Regions from separate parts of the Nitratireductor lacus genome, predicted to be linked through region 1. Evidence: riboswitches for the same ligand, from Rfam matches in the RefSeq annotation. Region 1 holds a riboswitch; each other region holds the start of a gene.
The links. A riboswitch is a leader RNA that binds a small molecule or an ion and turns the genes downstream of it on or off. The one in region 1 is predicted to bind cobalamin.
Positions count from the first base shown of each region.

Region 2: another riboswitch for cobalamin. It lies ahead of AC07E3_RS17060 (TonB-dependent receptor plug domain-containing protein); the one in region 1 lies ahead of AC07E3_RS14165 (ribonucleotide-diphosphate reductase subunit beta).
Region 3: another riboswitch for cobalamin. It lies ahead of AC07E3_RS01965 (LLM class flavin-dependent oxidoreductase); the one in region 1 lies ahead of AC07E3_RS14165 (ribonucleotide-diphosphate reductase subunit beta).
Region 4: another riboswitch for cobalamin. It lies ahead of AC07E3_RS19285 (DUF1636 family protein); the one in region 1 lies ahead of AC07E3_RS14165 (ribonucleotide-diphosphate reductase subunit beta).

Region 1 is NZ_JBWKMB010000015.1:75,509-78,713, forward strand. Features, by position in the region: gene AC07E3_RS14155 (heavy metal translocating P-type ATPase) at 1-1,129, opposite strand, end outside; gene AC07E3_RS14160 (hypothetical protein) at 1,206-1,430, opposite strand; partial or broken gene AC07E3_RS14165 (ribonucleotide-diphosphate reductase subunit beta) at 1,434-1,646, opposite strand; cobalamin riboswitch at 1,828-2,038, opposite strand; gene AC07E3_RS14170 (aminotransferase-like domain-containing protein) at 2,129-3,205, opposite strand, start outside.
Region 2 is NZ_JBWKMB010000021.1:31,873-35,077, forward strand. Features, by position in the region: gene AC07E3_RS17060 (TonB-dependent receptor plug domain-containing protein) at 1-1,453, opposite strand, end outside; cobalamin riboswitch at 1,582-1,793, opposite strand; gene AC07E3_RS17065 (ABC transporter substrate-binding protein) at 2,071-3,205, shown strand, end outside.
Region 3 is NZ_JBWKMB010000002.1:35,368-38,572, reverse strand. Features, by position in the region: gene AC07E3_RS01975 (FecCD family ABC transporter permease) at 1-33, opposite strand, end outside; gene AC07E3_RS01970 (ABC transporter substrate-binding protein) at 55-987, opposite strand; gene AC07E3_RS01965 (LLM class flavin-dependent oxidoreductase) at 1,041-2,099, opposite strand; cobalamin riboswitch at 2,258-2,454, opposite strand.
Region 4 is NZ_JBWKMB010000029.1:3,295-6,499, forward strand. Features, by position in the region: gene AC07E3_RS19275 (ABC transporter substrate-binding protein) at 1-617, opposite strand, end outside; gene AC07E3_RS19280 (ABC transporter ATP-binding protein) at 638-1,429, opposite strand; gene AC07E3_RS19285 (DUF1636 family protein) at 1,426-1,815, opposite strand; cobalamin riboswitch at 1,902-2,106, opposite strand; gene zigA (zinc metallochaperone GTPase ZigA) at 2,235-3,205, opposite strand, start outside.

The DNA.
Region 1 (3,205 bases):
CCTCGTCGCCTTCGGACTTGGAAACCGGGACGGGCTCGCCGGAGATCATGGCTTCATCCACATAGGAAGAACCGCTTTCGACCAGACCGTCGACCGGCACCTTGTCGCCGGGGCGCACCTGAAGCCGGTCACCCACAACCACCTCTTCAAGCGGCACCTCGACAAAGGCATCGTCGCGGAGAACGCGCGCGCTCTTGGCGCGCAGGCCCATCAGCCGCTTGATGGCCTCGCCGGTGCGGCCCTTGGCGCGCGCCTCCAGAAGCCGACCGAGCAGGATGAGCGTGACGATGACGGCGGAGGCCTCGAAATAGACGTTGACCGTGCCGGAGGGCAGAATGCCGGGCGCGAAGGTGGCCACGACCGAATAGGCCCACGCAGCGCTGGAACCGAGCATGACAAGCGAGTTCATGTCCGGCGCAAAGCGCATCAGCGCGGGGAAGCCCTTGCGATAAAAGCGCAGGCCCGGCCCGAACTGCACGATGGTCGCCAGCACGAAGTAGAGGAGGTAGAGCGTCTTGCGGTCTGCGATCCCCATCAGCCAGGCATGCATGCCCGGGATGAAATGGCTCCCCATTTCGAGAATGAAGATCGGAAGGGTGAAGATTGCAGCCAGCGTGAAATCGCGCTTGAGCGAACGAAACTCGGCGGCCTTGGCCTCCTCATGCGCATCGCGGGCGGCAGCGCCATCGGAACGGGCAACCGGCGTGTAACCGGATTTGCGGATCGCCGCTTCCACGCCGCTGCGCGCTTCATCATTCAGAAGTTCGACGGATGCGCTTTCGGTGGCGAGGTTGACCGCAACCTTTGAAACGCCGGGCACGGCGGCAATCGCCTGCTCCACACGCCGCACGCAGGATGCGCAGGTCATGCCCTCGATGCCGATATCGAGATGGCTCTCCGGCACGGCATAGCCGGCACGTTCCACCGCGCTGACGATGCTGGAGAAATCAACGCCGGGCCGCACCGCGACATCGGCCGTCTCGGTCGCCAGATTGACCGAGGCGCTTTCAACGCCATCGACGGCGGCAATCGCCTTTTCCGCGCGTTTGACGCAGGAAGCGCAGCTCAGCCCCTCGATGCGGAAGCGTTTTACATTGGCCGAAGACGTATCGGCAGGAAGGGTATTCATCGCTTTCACCCTGAATGACTATTGTTCAGGATTGCGCTTCTAAACCTTCCAGTCAATGGAAGGTCAAGCGAGAAAATCACTGCATCGTTTCCGAGCCGGAAAAGGCGCTGAGCAGCAGGCGCAGATACTGCACTTCCGGGTGGTTCGGCAGCCGCCTGTCGATCTCGGCAAGCTGGCGGCGCGCCGCATATTCGACATCGGCATCGCCCGGCAGGCTCAAAAGCCACTCCGTGAAAGCGCGTTGCTGCGCGGGGATCGACCCCGCCCGCAACAGCTTCATTCTGGTTGCGTCATACGCCATGGATCAGTCCCAGCTCAGCGCGCCGCCGCTCTGATACTCGATGACGCGGGTTTCGAAGAAGTTCTTCTCCTTCTTCAGGTCCATCGCCTCGCTCATCCACGGGAACGGGTTTTCGGTTTCGGCGAAGACCGGAGCCAGGCCAATCTGGGCGCAGCGGCGGTTTGCGATGAAGTGCATGTACTGTTCGCACAGCGCCGCGTTGAGACCGGGAAAGCCCGTTTATACCATGCGGTTTCTGTGTTTCCAGTGGAATGCGGAACCGTGGCGGTTCCATTGGTGTGTTTTGCTTCAGTCGCCGGCATATAGACCCCCGTGGCGGTTGGACAGGGGCGCGGAGACATGCGGCGCGACGGCAGACCCGTGGCGACACACGCACCACCGGGACACCCCGCCCGTGGACGTTTATCTCGTCATGGCAGGTCTCCTGGCTCGCAGGTCATCGCCGCTTTCGGCCTTCCCGATGCGCTGGGGCATCAGTGACTCAAAGTGAAAGCGGCTCGCTGCTTACAGTTGCGGGGGCAGCGCCGGACTTGCCCAAAGGCGCACCGGCTTCCCTTTTCACTTCCGACCCGCGAGGAATCGGAAGAACCATAACCCCTATAGTTGGTATCCAACGGACCCATGAAGTCAACATATTGTTTTCGGAGAAAGCAGAAACAAACTGCTGGATAATCCGCAAAACCGCGTCGGACATGGCTCTACGGCGCGCGTGTGATCTCCTCCAGAACGGAAAAAATCCGTTCATCATCGCATTGAGCAACGTTGAAACGCAGGAACCCGCTGGCCGAGCCTGACAGGCTGAAGGCGTTTCCGGGCGCGAGCACCACGTCCCTTTCAAGCGCATGGCGGGCAAGCGTGGCCGCATCCAGCCCGTCGGGCAGACGACACCACAGGAACATGCCCGCGCTCGGCTCGATCCACGGTTCGATGCCGAGATTGCGCAGGCGCGCGCCCACCGTTTCGCGGGAGCGGGACAGACGCTGGCGAACGGTTTCCATATGCTTGCGGTAGCTGCCGTCGCTCAAAAGGCCGAGCACAAGCTCCGCCGCCATGGCGGGGCCGCCGAAACAGGTGGCGATGCGCAGATCCGTGAGGCCTTCGATCCAGTCGGCAGGCGCTGCAACGAAACCGCAACGCATCGACGCGGAAAGCGACTTGGAGAAACTGCCGATATAGACGACGCGCGACAGCCCGTCGAAGGCGGCAAGCCGGGGCGCTGGCTCGACCTCGAAGTCGGCAAAAATGTCGTCTTCGATGATGGTCAGGTCGGCCTTTTCGGCAAGCAGCAAAAGCCGATGGGCAACCGCCGGCGAAAGCACCGCTCCGGTCGGATTGTGAAGCGCGGAATTGGTGATGTAGAGACGCGGCGAATGCCGGTCCAGCGCGTCGGCGAACCGCTCGATATCAGGCCCCGACGGGGTGTAGGGCACGCCGACGATCTTCACCTGATGCGCCCGCAGGAGCGCATGAAAATTGAAATAGCAGGGATCGTCCACCAGCACCGTGTCGCCCGGCTTCAGAAGGAAGCGGCAAAGAAGATCGATGGCCTGCGTGCCGGAATCGGTGAGCATGATCTGGCCCGGAGCCGCCTCGACGCCATGGCTGGCCATGCGGCGTGCAAGCAGTGTGCGCAGCGCCAGCGAGCCGAGCGGCGCTCCGTAATCGGCAAGCTTCTGCGGGGTCGCGCGGGAGAGCCGGCGCAGCGCACGGCGCAAGGCGTCTTCCGGCATCCATGAGGCAGGCAGCCAGCCGCAACCGGGCATCGACATGCGCGA
Region 2 (3,205 bases), on a different contig from region 1:
TATGCTCATAGTGCGTCGTGTAGCCGATCAGATCGTCTATCTCGAGCTGGAAGTAGGTGAGATCGGCGACCACCGCTCCATTCCAGAAACGCTGCTCAACGCCGATGTCGAAGCCGAAGCTGGTTTCGGGCCGAAGGTTGGGGTTTGCGCCGAAGGGACCGAAGAGTTCGTTGAGGCTCGGCGCGCGGAAGCCGGTTCCCATGGAGCCGTGCAGGCGCGTCCCGGTCTGATCGAAAAGATAGGACGCAGTCGCGCGATATGTGGTGTGCCCCCCAAATTCGCTGTGTTCGTCCTGTCTGATACCGGCGGTCAGCGTCAGGTTTTCCAACGGTGTGGCGATGGCTTCACCCCAGACCCCGGCAATCCAGAAACTGGAATCAATCTCCGGGTTGAACAGGCCGGCAGGAAAGACCGCGTTCTGGCGCTCGTAATCTGCGCCGCCCTGAACGACCAACCAGTCATTGACGTCAAAAGCGCCCTGATAGTCGGCCTTGTAGCGGCGACCGTTATAGCTTCCATCGAAGCCCGTGCCGGTAATCGACCGTTCGAGATCAAAGGCCTGAACGGAGACCGTGTTGCGGAAGCGGCCGTCCATGAGGTTGAGATTGAAACCGGCGCGGCCTGCGCGTTGTCTGCTGTGGTTGGTGGCCGTTGGATTGTCACTCGGCAGACTGGTGCCGAAGCCCTGATCGTCGAATTCGGCCTCTGCGTCGATATAAAGCGCCGACCCGAAGACGGAGAAGACCTCGGAGAACGTATGTTCGGCGTTCGCATCGAACGTGATGTTCTCGTAGCCGTCGCGCTCGGTGCCGGAGGCTGCGGCCGAGATGCCGTCGGTGCGGAACCCCGTGGCGTTGATGGAGAGTTTCGACTGCTCGCTGCCAGCTCTGAAACCGTAGGAACCCCCAAACGAGCCATGCGAACCACCCTCACCGTGAAGGATGTGGGTGATGCCGGGCTCGACGTCATCCAGTGTCGACAGGCTGATCACTCCCGCAATGGCGTCGGAGCCGTAGAGTGTGCTCTGCGAGCCCTTCAGGACTTCGATGCTCTGTAGCCCACCGGACAGGAGATATTGGTAGGATGTCTGCACCTGGGTGCTGGTCGGGTCGGAAATGTCGATGCCGTTGTAGAGGGTTTTCACGTAGCGGCGGGGTGCGCCGCGGATCGACAGACTGCCCTCCGCGCCCACGCCCCCTGGCGATGACAGGCTTACACCCGGCAGAAGGTCAAGATATTCCACCGCAAGCGGCAGAGACTGTTCTTCGATCTCTTCGCGCCCAATCAATTCCACCGTGGAGCCCACTTTGGAGGCCTCCGTTGGGGTGCGGCTGGGGGTGATGACCAGTGTGTCGAGCTCGAAGTCTTCAGCCTGCGTGGTGAGCGTGGAGAAGCCCAATATCAGCGCTGATGCACTGAACAGGAAAGAGGTTCGGTGTCGGTTTGAAAGCATGCATTTTCTCCAGCGAGCAACATTTTCGGATTTGCTGGAGAGCGACAGACGCCTGACTTCAATCCCCCCGCCAGCGATGACAATCGCCACCACTGCGAGAAACACAGCCCCGGAAGCGTCCCGCATCCGGTCGGTGACGGCTTGAGGCAGGTTTCCTGGCTCGCGCTTCGTCGGCTGCCTCGCCTTCCCGGGCCTTGCACCCAGTGGCATTGGAGGAGCCTCAGCGCTCACAGTTGCGGGAGCAGCCACGGCTGCGGTCCATTGAAGAATGACCGTTCCGTGTTCCCTTTTCCTCCGGCGGGCGGACACCTGCCGGAGCACCTCAAGCGAACCGAAATCGCTTAGCAACTGGCTCCGGCATCGTCAATCGACCGTTGCGCGCCGTTACCGTCCGGTTCGCTGTTCCGGGTCAGTGTCTGTCAGTTGGGTGAAATACTTCATTGTTGCGGAATCGGCTCTTCATGTAGTTTTTGCGGCAATACTGTCGCAAACCCGTCATTGGAATTGTCGAAAAAGTTGCAGAATTCGATTTCCGAACCCCGGGGAATTTTGACATCGGGGGCGGGATGGGAAATGCTAATCGCGAACCGAAAACGGTAGATAATGGGAGTGCGTCGATGACGTTTTTCAAGAGCAATGGCGAGAAGGTGCCGGCCCGCGTTGCCGAAATGGCGGATGAGGCACGAGCCGGCCGAATGGACCGGCGTGAGTTTCTTGCGCTCGCAAGCGCGCTCGGCGCGTCGACGGCGGCAGCCTATGGAATGCTGGGCCTCGCCGCCCCGGAGCGGGCCATGGCGCAGGAGCCGAAAATGGGCGGGACGCTGCGTGTCGCAATGTTCATCAAGGATCCGAAAGACCCGCGCACGGCCGACTGGTCGGAGATCGCAAACGCCATGCGCCAGACACTTGAGCCGCTGGTGAAGTATACGCGCGATTTCACCTTCGAGGGCAAGCTTATCGAAAGCTGGGAAGTCAACGAGGATGCGACCGAGTACATCCTTCACGTGCGGCCGGGCGTGACCTGGAACAATGGCGATGCCTTCACGGCAGATGACGTGATCTACAATTTCAACCGCTGGTGCGACCAGACCGTGGAAGGCAATTCCATGCCGGCCCGCATGGCCTCGCTCGTCGATCCGGAGACCAAGAAGGCGCGCGAGGGCGCGATCGAGAAGGTCGACGACATGACGGTGAAGCTCAACCTGTCGGCGCCCGATATTTCGATCATCCCCGGCATGTCGGACTATCCGGCCCTCATCGTTCATCCGAGCTTTGACGAGACGGGCCGCGATTTTGTCGCCAATCCCATTGGCACCGGCCCCTTCGAGCTGGTGTCCTACGAAGTGGGCAACCGGGTGGAACTGAAGAAGCGGGCCGACGGCAAATGGTGGGGTGGCGAAGCCTATCTCGATGGCATCGAGTTCATCGACTACGGCACGGATCCGTCCGCGACCGTCAGCGCGTTTGAGTCCGGAGAAATCCACACGAACTACGAGACCACCGCCGATTTCGTGGACATTCTCGATTCACTCGGCCTGGTGAAATCAGAGGTCACCACCGCCACAACGATCGTGGCGCGCACCAATGTCAACAACAAGCCTTATGATGACGAGAAGGTGCGCCGCGCGCTGCAGCGCGCGGTCGACAACACGACCGTTCTGGCGCTTGGCTACAACAATGCCGGCGAGGTGGCCGAGAACCACCATGTCTGCCCGATCCATCCTGAATATGCGGAGCTGCCGAAGCTTGAGC
Region 3 (3,205 bases), on a different contig from region 1:
TGGATCGTCCTTCCTCGGGGCGGGAGCATGCATCCTGTGAGTTCCGCTCGCCTGCTATTCGCCCATCCGCGCGGGATGGAAAGCGCGAGCCAGTTTCTCCACCGCATCGATGGAGCTCGGCCCCGGCTGGCCCCAGACGGAATCGATCGTCACAAACCTTTCACCGACAATGCCCGGCACGTCCCTGATGGTCGGGTTCGCCTTCAATATCTCGATCCGTCCCTGGCCCAGCTCACCGGCAGGGTCACCGACCACCTGGCCGCCGGCGGTGCCGGAGTAATAGACGACGATGTATTCAGGCATACGCTCGGCGATCTGCTCCCATGACACCTGACCATAGCGATTTGCGACATCGCCAAAGATGTTCTCGCCACCGGCCCGCGACACGACATGCGACAACATGGTGTTGCCAAGAACGGCGCGTGGGGCGGATTCTCCCCCGTTGAAGATGAACACCGGTATGGCGTCCGCGCCTTTGAGCCCCTCTTCCACTGCAGCGAGCCGTTTTTCAATGTCGGCGATCAGTGCTTCGCCGCGCTCGCGCACGCCGAAGATGGCAGATACAGAGCGGATTTCGGCGTAGAGTTCATCGAAGCCGAATTTGCCGAGATTGCAGCCTTCGGTGTTGAGCCGCGTCTTCATGCCCAGATCATGCAACTGGTCGCGCGTGTGGCGGCTTTCGCTGAACCCGTCCGGATAGCCGGCATAGACAAAATCGGCCTCCACCTCGATAAGCTGCTCGGTGGTGGCGACAAGTGGCGAAAGCACGGGAACCCCTCTATACGCTTCCTCATATTGCGGGCTGATCTGGAGGTTCGCCATATAGGAGGTGCCCGCCATGCGGTCTTCCAGCCCCAGAGCCAGCATCATCTCCGTCGCGTTGTTGCTGAGCGTCACGGCCCTTGCCGGCGGTGCCTCATAGGTGGTGGTGACACCGCAGTTCTCATCCGTATAGGGAAAGCCCGCTCCATCTGCGAAAGCAGGCATCGAAGCCGCCAATAGACCCGCGACCGCAAAAGCGCGGAGACCGCCATAACGCATCATGAATTCACTCCTTGCAAAGCCGGCTCATTCCCGGCGTTTTCAGATGGGGTTGGTGAAGAGGCCTGCCTGTCGAAAGCCGGAAGCACTTCGGCAGCAAAAAGCTCCATGCCCCTGAGCGCTACATCGTTGGCGATCAGGCCATTGGCGCTGAACAGGCAGCGAATGCTGCTGGAACCCGTGCGTGCCGAAAGCGCACACAGTTGTGCGTGGCAATCCTCTGGTGTCCCCGCGATGGTGAAATCAGCCATCATCAAAGCGCGGCTGCGCGGCTCTGGCGGCGTCATCCCGCGTGCCAGCGCGCGTTCGGCACGACGCGTGTTCAGTCTATCGAGAAGCATGTCGACCCGCTCATCAGCTTCAGCCCGGGTCGGCGCAATCACCACGTAACGCGAGAGCGACGAGGTCGTGAGCGATGCTCGCGACGCGCCATGCCGATCAAGTGCGGCGTGAAACACGGGCAATTGCCGCGCCTCGTTCGGTTCGAGACTGAGCAGCAGCGGAAACCCGTTTCGCGCGGCGATGTCGACGGTTTCTTCTGAGACGCCGGCCACGTAGACGGGCGGATGCGGTTTCTGCACCGGAGGCGGTCCGACGGCGACATTGGCGAATTTCCAGGGTCCGGCATCGGCAGAGCAATGCGGCTTTGTCCACGCATCGATCATGATCCTGAGCGCCTCGCAGAAGCGACGGTGCGCATCATCACGCGCAATCTCAAGAGCAGTGAAAGTCGCGGGCTCCGTGCCACGTCCGATGCCCACATCGACCCGGCCGCCGCTCTGAAAATCAAGCTGTGCGATCTGCTCGGCCAGCATGAGCGGGTGATAGAGCGGCAGGACGAGGATCGACGTGCCGAAGCGCAGCCGCTCCGTACGCGCCAGGATTTCTGCGCCGAGCAACAGCGTCGACGGATAGGGCAGCGCCTCCCGGGCGAAGTGAAACTCGTTGAACCAGATGCCGCCAAAGCCAAGCGCATCGGCGCGTTCCACGAGGCGCATGAGAGCAGCGTGGTCGCCCAATGCCCCCTCCCGCGCAAATCCAGCCAGATCAACGCGCATTCGGGCCACCTGCAGCAACCGATGGGAAAAGATGGGAACGATTCATTTGAAATGATATAACATATCGAACGCAATCGAGTCTGTTAAATCGTCTCGTCGCCGGCGAAGCCGCGCCTGCATACATTCTGATCCTCCTGCCGGCGCACCTCGTCCGGCGTTTATGGTCGATGCATGAGGCAGGTCTCCTGGCTCGCGGCTCGGACGTTCGCTCCGCCTTCCCGGCTCTGGCCAGTGGCATTGGAAAGAACTTGCCGCTTACAGTTGCGAGGGCAGCCCCGGAATTGATCCCGCCAGGAGATCGCACCGGGTTCCCTTTTCATCCGCAGGATGCGGAACCGCATGCGGGAGCGACCCTAGCGGCGAAGCCGTCGCCGCGCAACACACCGCAGCCGGGTTCCATGACAAAATCATCGGCACGACCGAGCCGGCTCGAACGCCCTGCCAGTCCTGTGGCCGCCTTCGGTCCGAAGTCCGCCATCCATAGGCGAAAATCCGGGCCTTCCGCTGCATCGGCGTTGGCACATTCCGACGGAAGGCAACCGATGGCGGAGCTAAAGCATCGGACCGAAAAGTGGAATCCGGTTTTCGGATTATTCCGATGCTCCATCAAGAATTCAGATCGTCCTTTGTGCGTCCGGATGAACGCGCGGCGATCTAGTGTTTGATTTATAAATGAATGTATGCTTCATATATAAACATTGAGCACGCCGGTCGGATGGCTGCTCACCTCGGGGGGTGCAGTCGGGTGGACACGTCTCGTTTAATGGGCAGCTCTGATCGAGCGACAAATTGCAGGCAGAATGCCGGATTTCCGTGCGCCCTGACCTGCCTGCAGCCTGTGGCCACAGGCTCTGCGTCGCAGCAGTCGAGGCGGTCGGTGCTTTGACCGGGCGCCTTCAGACGCGTTGGGGCGCCATCATCAGCATCGCCAGCTCAAACGATGCCAGGCCCACTATGCCGGTGGTGTCAGCAAACAGGCTGCCATCGTGGCCTCACGCAGGAGGTGTGGGGCTTTGTGATGATATTCAACACATGCCGATCATCAGCTCTATCGCCGTGTCCAGCAAGGAGGGCTGCCGGCGTATTCGTACATGCCGATCATCTGC
Region 4 (3,205 bases), on a different contig from region 1:
AAGGGCTTGTCCTCACCGGAATCGTAGAGGAACACGCGCGTTCCAGTGCCGTCGCCGACCCTGGCGGTGATCTCGGCGAGCTGCTGATTCCAGCCGTCTATCAACTTTTCCGCCTCGTCTTCCTTGCCAAAGACCCGGCCGAGCTTCTCCACGTCCGTGTAAAGCAGGTTCATGGAAGCAGCCGGCCTGTCGCTGTCGAGATGGACGCAACTTTCCGTCAGCACCAGGGTCTTGATGCCATGCGGCGCCAGCGTATCGGGCGTGACGTCGCCTCCCGGCTTCATGCCGTAGTACCAACCGGCGAAGAAGAAGTCGGGCTCGACCGAGATCAGGTTCTCCAAAGTCGGATATTTCGGCGCCAGTTCAGGGATCGATCCTCGCTGCGCGACGAACTCCGGCCCGACCTTGTACCAGCCGGTGATGCCAGTCAGGCCGACGATGGAGGATTGGAGGCCGAGCGCGAACGCCATTTCCGTCATGTTGAGGTCGTGGATGACAGCGCGCTTCGGTGGTGCCTCGAACGTTAGCGCTGTCCCGCAATTGTCGACGGTGACCGGGAAGGCCCAGGCGGCAGAAGCCGCAACGCTTGCGGCAAGACAGATGAAAAAGCGCTTCAAGGTAAAAATCCTCCAGTGGATCAGAGATTGACAGAGAGCCGCATCGGAATGTCGAAGATCGTCAGCTCACGGTTATCGGCCGGGTGCGGCAGGCGCAGCACCTCGACGCAGAAAACCTCGCGAATAAGGTCCGGCGTCAGGGTCTTCGCCGGTGTGTCGAGTGCTACAAGCCGGCCCCTGTTCATGATCGCGACACGTGACGCGAAAGGTGTGACGAGCGGAAGGTCGTGAAGCACCGCGACCACCGCGATGCCCAGGCTTGCCACCAGTTCAAGGATTTCGCTGCGCGCACGCGGATCGAGATGATTGGTAGGCTCGTCCAGGAACAGGACCTTCGGCTCTTGCGCGATAGCGCGGGCAAGCTGGGCACGCTGGCGCTCGCCACCGGACAGGGAGCCGATCGGGCGATCGCGCATCTTCAGCAGACCCGTTCGCTCGAGCGCACGAATGACTGTGTCGCGCTCCTCGCTTTTTTTGCGCAGGCCGGTGTGAGGAACTCTGCCAAGTTCTACATAGTCGATCACCGCCAGGCGAGGGTCTGCCTGATCCGACTGACCTACGACGGCGATATTCAGGGCACGTTCGACAGGAGAAATCCGGTCGAGGGAGTTGCCTTCGAACCTAATCTCGCCCGAGCTCGCCCGGAGCAATCCCGCGAGCATTCGGAGCAATGTCGTCTTGCCGGCTCCATTCGGCCCGATGATGGCCAGCCGATCAGCCGACGCCACTGTCATAGTGACGCCTTCCACAAGACTCGTCCCAGCCGCGGAACGAAACCCGAGATCACACGCCTCAAGCAAAACCGGGTTCATTGGGTGCCGCCTGCATCAACGAGAGCGGGTATGCGCGAAAGCGTCTTGCCCTTGAGCCCGGGCGGGCGTTGGCTTTCGTTGCACCAACCGTCCGAGAGTGAGCGGTAGAGGCGTGCGAACGCGAGTAAGTGGAGAGCATCCCGATCCGGCTCGATGTCACCGAAGAGATAAGTTGCTTTGCCATGTGCGGAGAAGGCGACCGTCAGCGGCCTTCCGCATCCGGCCATGCAGTCGGCTCCATCCAGACGAAACCCGCCGACAAGGCCACCATCGAGTGCTGCGCGCAGCAAAGATATCAGTCGTTCACCGGGCAGCCTTTCGACTGTCCGCTGGCCACGACAGCGTGTGCAGACAACAATGCCATGCCCTGGTTCAACGTCCTCCATTCGCCACCCTTTCCTCAAGGTACGGAAGGATGGCGCGCATGACGACCGAGGATCGCCTTCGAGCTTCCTCCCGGCGCACCCCGTCCGGTCAATTCTCGCTGACGGCAGGTCTCCTGGCTTGCGGGTCCCAGCGCCATCCTGCCTTCCCGGCTCTTCGGCCAGTGGCATGTCGGATATTGCTCGCCGCTTACAGTTGCGGGGGCAGCCATGGCCTTGGCCCGACGGGCCGCACCATGTTCCCTTTTAACCCAGGCCGGCTGCGGCCCGGGAACCATCGTCCGCAAGCGTATCGCGGTCGTCGTGCAATCGCAATGCTTCGGAATTGCTTACCCTCCCATCGAAATGACAGTCTCGGTCCGAGCCTTCGCCAGATGGGTTACCTTGGACGGCTATAGGACGAGGACGAGGTGACCGAGTCATCACGCCACCTGTCTTTCCCAACTGGGGAACGGGTCGGGCAGGTCGCGCCAGCGGCCCGGCATGAAGTCGCGTTCGGCCACGAGACAGGCATCGAGTTCGGCGCGGATACGGCTTTCGTCCATCGGGTCGCAACCGATGAAGACGATCTCCTGCCGCCGGTCGCCCCAGATTGGGTCGAGATAAGGCTTCATGGCCATGTGCCATTCGGGGTGGTCCGGCCATCGATGCTTCGGCACGGAGGCCCACCACAAGCCGCGTTTGCCTGTCCGGATCAGCGCGCCGGCCTGGCTGATCTCGCCGACATAATGCGGGCGCGTCGCCAGCCAGAAGAAGCCCTTGGCGCGGACGACGCCCGGCCACGACCGGTTTATGAATGCCTTGAGCTTCATCGGGTCGAAGGGCCGTCGCTCGCGATAGACGAAGGAGCGGATGCCGTATTCCTCGGTCTCGGGAACATGGTCCTTGAAACCGTTCAGCTCCTTGAACCAGAGTGGGTGCTGTTCGGCCTTCTCGAAGTCGAAACGGCCGGTATTCAGGACCTTGTCCAGCGGTACCTTGGCGAAGTCCGTCTCGATCAGCTCCGCATCGGGGTTGAGCGAACGGACGATCTTCCGTGCAAGGTCGAGATCGTGCGCGGGGGTGGCCGACACCTTGTTGAGTAGGATCACGTCGGCGAATTCGATCTGTTCGACGAGCAGGTCGACCAGTGCGCGATCGTCCGCGTCGCCAGCGGCCTCGCCGCGGTCTCGCAGGAAGGCCTGTGACGCGTAGTCTTTCAGGAGGTTCGCGGCATCGACGACCGTGACCATGGTGTCGAGCCTTGCGACATCGGACAGGCTTTCGCCGTTCTCGTCGCGAAAATCGAAGGTCGCGGCAACCGGCAGCGGCTCGGCGATGCCGGTTGCCTCGATGAGCAGGTAGTCGAAGCGGCCATCCCGCGATAGGCTGCGCACCTCCTTCAACAGGTCGT